DNA from 3 places in the Bacillus sp. CGMCC 1.16607 genome. Region 2 is predicted to be linked to each of the others. Evidence: predicted binding sites of a transcription regulator. Region 2 holds the regulator's gene; each other region holds the start of a gene.
What was found. The regulator CtsR, encoded in region 2, represses protease genes until heat stress. The targets are predictions, from matches to a motif close to ATGGTCAATAAAGGTCAAACA.

Region 1: a site for CtsR is predicted at 1,166-1,186, ahead of clpP (ATP-dependent Clp endopeptidase proteolytic subunit ClpP). Genes of this name have one in related genera too.
Region 3: a site for CtsR is predicted at 1,402-1,422, ahead of ACFSO7_RS04870 (ATP-dependent Clp protease ATP-binding subunit). Genes of this name have one in related genera too.

The regions. Positions count from the first base shown of each region.
Region 1 covers NZ_JBHUJX010000018.1:353,110-355,383, reverse strand. The annotation lists gene whiA (DNA-binding protein WhiA) at 1-105, shown strand, start outside; gene ACFSO7_RS11920 (HPr family phosphocarrier protein) at 140-397, shown strand; gene clpP (ATP-dependent Clp endopeptidase proteolytic subunit ClpP) at 459-1,070, opposite strand; tRNA gene ACFSO7_RS11910 (tRNA-Arg) at 1,340-1,411, shown strand; gene ACFSO7_RS11905 (hypothetical protein) at 1,510-1,716, opposite strand; gene rpoN (RNA polymerase factor sigma-54) at 2,013-2,274, shown strand, end outside.
Region 2 covers NZ_JBHUJX010000021.1:64,008-66,281, reverse strand. The annotation lists partial or broken rRNA gene ACFSO7_RS14985 (23S ribosomal RNA) at 1-89, shown strand, start outside; rRNA gene rrf (5S ribosomal RNA) at 169-284, shown strand; gene ACFSO7_RS14975 (CtsR family transcriptional regulator) at 495-956, shown strand; gene mcsA (protein-arginine kinase activator protein McsA) at 985-1,533, shown strand; gene mcsB (protein-arginine kinase McsB) at 1,536-2,274, shown strand, end outside.
Region 3 covers NZ_JBHUJX010000008.1:411,876-414,149, forward strand. The annotation lists gene ACFSO7_RS04870 (ATP-dependent Clp protease ATP-binding subunit) at 1-1,292, opposite strand, end outside; gene ACFSO7_RS04875 (YkvI family membrane protein) at 1,526-2,274, shown strand, end outside.

The sequences.
Region 1 (2,274 bases), on a different contig from region 2:
ATGGTATCGGGTGGTTCGATTAGTAAATCCGGAATCAATCATCGCCTTCGAAAAATAGATGAAATTGCTGACAAGCTGCGTACTGGGGAAACAATCTCATATTGAGAAACTATACAAATTTTAAGGGAGGAAGAATGAAATGGTTGAGAGACAAGTAGAGGTAAAACTGAAAACAGGATTACAGGCACGACCAGCTGCTCAATTTGTTCAAGAGGCAAACCGTTTTTCATCAGATGTTTTTTTAGAAAAAGACGGTAAAAAGGTCAATGCGAAAAGCATCATGGGACTAATGAGTTTGGCAATTAGCTCAGGATCAATGATTACCATTACAACAGAAGGCCATGACGAATCAGAAGCATTAGATGCGCTGGAAAAATTTATTCAACATGAGGGATAGAAAAAAGGACTGAGGTTGCCTCAGTCCTTTTTTCTATAGTATAGCGCAGTAGCACTAAGTCCTATTTTTCACTCTTCTTTTTATCTTCTAAAACATTACGCGTAATGATGCTATCAATTAAACCGTATTCTTTCGCTGCCTCAGCTGTCATAAAATTGTCACGGTCTGTATCTTTTGCGATGACTTCCATCGGTTGGCCAGTACGCTCAGCTAAAATTCCGTTAAGTTTGTCTCGTAGGAAAAGAATGCGTTTGGCAGCGATTTCGATTTCTGTCGCCTGACCTTGTGCACCACCAAGTGGTTGATGAATCATAACTTCGCTATTTGGTAAAGCAAATCGTTTACCTTTTTCACCAGCTGCAAGTAAGAAAGCACCCATCGATGCTGCCATCCCGATACAAACCGTCGATACATTCGGTTTAATGTATTGCATTGTATCATAGATCGCCATTCCAGCAGTAATACTTCCACCAGGGCTATTGATGTAAAGGGTAATGTCCTTTTCAGGATTCTCTGCCTCTAGAAAAAGTAATTGGGCAACAATGCTGTTAGCAACGTGGTCATCGATACCACTTCCTAACATAATGATGCGGTCTTTTAAAAGACGAGAGTAGATATCATAGGCTCTTTCGCCACGGTTCGTTTGCTCAATAACTGTAGGTATCAAATTCATTATTATTTCCTCCTTGAATATAAGGTGAAACTTCTATCAGAGGGATCTCATCCCGCTGATTAAGTTAGAAGATTATGTATTGTTATCATACACTGATGGTCAATTAAGGTCAAACAATTCGATTGCCTATATAGATGAAATCGTTCGACAACTTTTACTCATCATAACCAGTTTCGGATTACTTTAATCAGAGCAAACCTAGTAAATTGAATAATTCTTGCAAAGAACCTAAACCTTTTATATAATGTAAAGGCACTTGCAGTAAATATGCGCCCGTGGTGCAACGGATAGCACGTAAGATTCCGGTTCTTAAAATGGGGGTTCGATTCCCTCCGGGCGCGTTAATAGGATAAAAGAGTGGCAAACCTAGTAATGAGGTTTGTCATTTTTATTTTTAACAAAAAAACACTCCATTTCAATGAAGTGTCCGTACCTATAATTAATACCCATTTGTTAACATAAATAACTTAAAGGAAATAAATAATGCACCCATTCCTGCAATAGGAGTACCAATAATTTCAGGTAATTTTATGAAATTTACTAATCTATATAAAATGGTTCCTGAAATCATCATGACAAGAATGTAAAGGACTAGTTGAACCATATTCTCATTCATTATTTTTTCTAAAGTATTTATTATATCCATATGATCCATACCTTTTTAGTTAATTGAAGGAGAAGGAAGCTTGGTCGGTACTCCGAGCTCCCTTGCCAAAGAAAAAGAATAGTTTGAGTATTCTTCGCTAGTTCTAATTTACTATATTTCGACATGTATCGTCAAATTTTTTAGGTATTTTGTCGGATTCGTTACGTTTAAAGGTTAGAATATGAATTATTCAACTATTTTTGAACGGATCATCACCTTTATGTAAACGCTTCCATTTTATTCCCATTCACCAAACTCACACATTATTGTAAAATAAGGGATAAGGGGTGAGTGTGATGAGTTTCAAACAAGGGCTTTTTCAACAACAAAGCTTGAAATTAACAATGACACAGGAGCTTTCACAGGCGATTGCGTTATTACAATATTCTACACAGGAGCTAACTGAGTTCCTTGAAAGTAAAGCATTAGAAAACCCACTCATCCAAGTCGACCCAACGGCTGTGCCTGTGAACCCTCTTGCAGACCGAAAAAAGAAACGAAAAGCAACGACCACTACCATTCAAAATGACTGGCTAGAACAAATAGGTGAACATAAAA
Region 2 (2,274 bases):
CCTGAAAGATGATCAGGTTGATAGGTCAGAGGTGGAAGCGCGGTGACGTGTGGAGCTGACTGATACTAATCGTTCGAGGACTTAACCAATTTTAAGGCAAACTTGTTTTACTTCTTCTTCTTCTATATTATCTAGTTTTGAGGGAACAAACCTCACAAATGAATACAGTCTGGTGGCGATGGCGAGAAGGTCACACCCGTTCCCATACCGAACACGGAAGTTAAGCTTCTCAGCGCCGATGGTAGTTGGAGGATTCCTCCTGTGAGAGTAGGACGTCGCCAGGCAAAAAAAGAACAATCCATATGTGGTTGTTCTTTTTTTGTTAGATAAATTCCAGCCCATCACCCTCACAATACCAAATAACTTCACTAGACAAGGTTTCAGCTTATTTAAATTTGGAGAAAATAAGTACATGTAGAATCGTTGCAAGTTCATTCTTCTTTCATGTATAATTAAAGTCAAATATAGTCAAAGTCAGATGAGGAGGTGGATAGATGAGGAATATCTCTGACATCATTGAAAATTACTTAAAGCAAGTGTTAGATATAAGCGATTCTGATTTAGTTGAAATCAAACGTAGCGAAATCGCAGATAAATTTCAATGTGTTCCGTCCCAAATCAATTACGTAATCAATACTCGTTTTACAATTGAAAGAGGATATATTGTGGAAAGTAAACGTGGTGGTGGTGGTTATATACGGATTATGAAAGTCCAAACGGATGATCATGCCCATTTAATTGATCAACTATTATCTTTATTTGCAACGCGTATAAGCCAAAGTAGTGCAGAGGACGTCATTTATCGCCTAGTTGGGGAAGAAGTGATTAATAATCGTGAAGCGAAAATTATGTTAAGCGTCATTGATCGCTCTGTTTTATACATTGATCTACCTTATAGGGATGAATTACGTGCCAGAATGCTTAAAGCCATGTTAACTACATTAAAATATAAATAGATTAAAGTAAGCTGGAGTGGTGATAATCATGATTTGTCAGGAGTGTAATCAAAGACCGGCAACCCTGCATTTTACCAAAATCATGAATGGAGAGAAAACGGAAATTCATATATGTGAAAAATGCGCCCAAGAAAAGGGTGAGATGTTTATTATGAATGGTACATCCGCCTTTCCTATTCATAACCTATTAGCAGGACTACTAAATGTTGATCATGCTTTTCCACAACCAAAGAAGGATGCCTTTCATAAAGAAGAGATATTACAATGTAATCATTGTTCCATGACCTTTCCGCAGTTTGTAAAAGTAGGTCGCTTTGGATGTGCGAATTGTTATCACGCCTTTAAAGATCAACTAAAGCCAATTTTGAGAAGACTTCACAGTGGGAATTGGAGCCATAATGGAAAGATACCGAAAAAGGTTGGTGGCAATATCCGTTTGAGAAAAGAATTAGAAGAGAAGAAATATCGATTAAAAGATCTAATAGCGAAAGAGGAATTTGAGAGTGCAGCTATCATTCGGGATGAAATTCGTTCTCTAGAAAAAACATTGAGCGAAGTTCATGAAGGAGGCGAATAGAAGTGTCACTTGAAAAGTTTTTGAATCAGGCAATAAGCTCTTGGATGAGTGCGGAGGGACCTAACTCTGACATTGTTCTGAGTTCAAGAGTACGACTTGCCAGAAACCTTCAAGATTATAAATTTCCCACACTTTCAAATAATGAAGAAGCTTCTGCCATCATTCAAACAATGGATGAAATGGTAACACGGAACGATTTTTCACAAATTGGTCCGATAGAAATGTTAAAAATGAATGAATTACAACCTCTTCATAAAAGAGTATTGGTAGAAAAGCATTTAATTAGTCCACATTTAGCAGAGGATTCTGCACACGGGGCATGTCTTCTTTCCGAAAATGAAGAAATAAGTATTATGTTAAACGAAGAAGATCATATTCGAATACAATGTTTATTCCCAGGTCTGCAATTAGTCGAGGCTTTGCAATTAGCGAATCAAATGGATGATTTACTTGAGCAGTATGTAGTTTATGCTTTTGATGAAAAGCATGGTTACTTGACGAGTTGTCCAACAAATGTAGGAACTGGATTAAGAGCTTCTGTGATGATGCACTTGCCTGGCTTAATTTTAACCCATCAAATGAATCGTATCATACCTGCAATAAATCAGCTTGGACTAGTGGTTAGAGGAATTTATGGGGAAGGTAGCGAAGCATTAGGTAATATTTTTCAAATATCCAATCAAATTACCCTAGGAAAATCTGAGGAAGATATTGTGGAAGATTTGATAAGTGTTGTCAGTC
Region 3 (2,274 bases), on a different contig from region 2:
TGTACGGCTTCTTCCTGACCAATGACTTTATCGCCAAGATTTTTTTCCAGATCCATCATTTTTTTACTTTCATCCAATTGTAAATTTCCAAGAGGAATACCGGTTTTCTTCTGGATCAATTCTTGAATATGTGAAGATTCTACGACAACTTCATTACGAGGCTGTTTCTCTATTAACGCTTTTTCTAACATTGATTCCTCGTCTCGAAGTTTAGCAGCTAGCTCATAGTCTTCTTTTTGTAAAGCAACTTCCTTTTCTTTTCCGATCTCTTGTAATCGACCTTCAACTTGTAAGAAATCTGTATGGTTAATTAATAGATTTAATTTTGACCCTGCCTCATCCATTAAATCAATTGCTTTATCAGGTAGAAAGCGGTCTTGAATGTAACGATGCGAAAGCATGACACATGCTTTAATTGCCTCGTCTGTATATTTCACTTCATGATAGTTTTCATATTTTGATTGAAGCCCTTTTAAAATGGTGATGGCTTCTTCTGGTGTTGGTTCTTGAACGTGAATAGGCTGAAAACGTCGTTCCAAAGCAGGGTCTTTCTCTATGATTCGATACTCTTTTAATGTAGTTGCCCCAACAACCTGTAATTCACCACGAGCGAGAGCAGGCTTTAATATATTTCCTGCATCCATAGATCCTTCGGCGGAGCCAGCTCCCACTAGTAAATGAATTTCGTCGATAAATAAAATGATATTTTTATGATGCTGTAATTCTGTAATTAATTGCTTCATTCTCTCTTCGAATTGGCCGCGTATACCTGTATTGGAAACTAGAGAAGCAATATCTAATAAATAAACCTTTTTATTTTGCAGTTTTTTTGGGACTTTACCTTCAGCGATTTTTAATGCTAAGCCTTCAGCGATAGCTGTTTTCCCAACACCGGGCTCCCCAATTAAGACTGGATTATTTTTATTGCGTCTATTTAAAATTTCAATAACTCGATTTATTTCTTCTTCACGTCCGATTACAGGGTCGATCAGTCCTGCTTTAGCTGCTTGCGTTAAATTGCGTCCAAAATGATCAATGAATCCGTTTGATGATTGTTTATATTGTTGGTTCTCAGCAGGAACAGCTTTCATATGTGGCGTTTGTTGCCCAACTTGTGAAAGAAAATCACCGAACGGAAAATTCGTAAATCCTGATATTCCAAAAGGAGCCTTCAATTTTTCCTTGTTGTTTTGATAGCATTCATGACAAAGTTGTTTATTTTGATGTTGACCGTTAATCGTATAATGAAGTTGAACGTTTGCGTCATTTTTTTGACAAGATTGACATTTCATTGATTAATGCCCTCCTAAAGATAGAAATTTTAAAATATATGTCTCCACCGAATAAGGTGGAATTGTATAATAATAGTTTGACTATGTTTGACCTTTATGAGTCTAGTATAGTTTGACCTTCTTTGACTTTCAAGTAATTTGTTTTGGGAATTAACGGAAAAAAGAATATGCTTAAAAAGCTCGTCATGGTTTGTCCTTTCTTTCATATATATGGAAGGGAAGGGGGAGATTTAGTGAAAACGAATTGGGGAGCAGCCTTTCAAATTGCCGCTGTTTACGTCGGTACTGTCGTTGGGGCTGGCTTTGCAACTGGAAGAGAAATTGTTGAGTTCTTTTCCCGCTTTGGCTTTTTCGGCTTTATTAGTATATTAATGACTGGATATTTACTTATTTTTTTAGGTTCTAAATTAATGAGGATCGCAGCTCAGATCGGTGCAAAATCATATCAAGAGTTTAATGAATATTTATTTGGCAAATATATAGGGATGGGAATCAACTTTTTAATGTTGTTCATGTTGCTCGGGGTATGCGCTGTCATGTTATCGGGAGCGGGAGCGATATTCGCAGAGCAGCTTGGGTTAAATAAAATAATCGGGATTGTTATCACGATTGCTTTATCGTTTTTAGTCATGATGGTTGGGTTAAAGGGTCTTTTTGCAGTGAATAGTCTTGTTGTACCATTAATGATCTCATTTAGCTTTATGTTAATGATTAAATCGATTCAAATGCCAAACTTTATCGAAAATTTTTTATTCATTCCGTATGTTGATGATGGTTGGAAGACAGTTATTGCTCCGTTCTCTTATGCTGCCTTCAATCTTGGGCTTTCTCAAGCCGTCTTAGTACCAGTAGCAGCAGAAATTAAAGATGACCAAACGATTAAATGGGGGGGAATATTAGGTGGAGCAGCATTAACGCTCATCTTACTTTCTAGTCACCTAACTTTAGTTATGCTTCCTAATTTAGAAATGTATGAAATTCC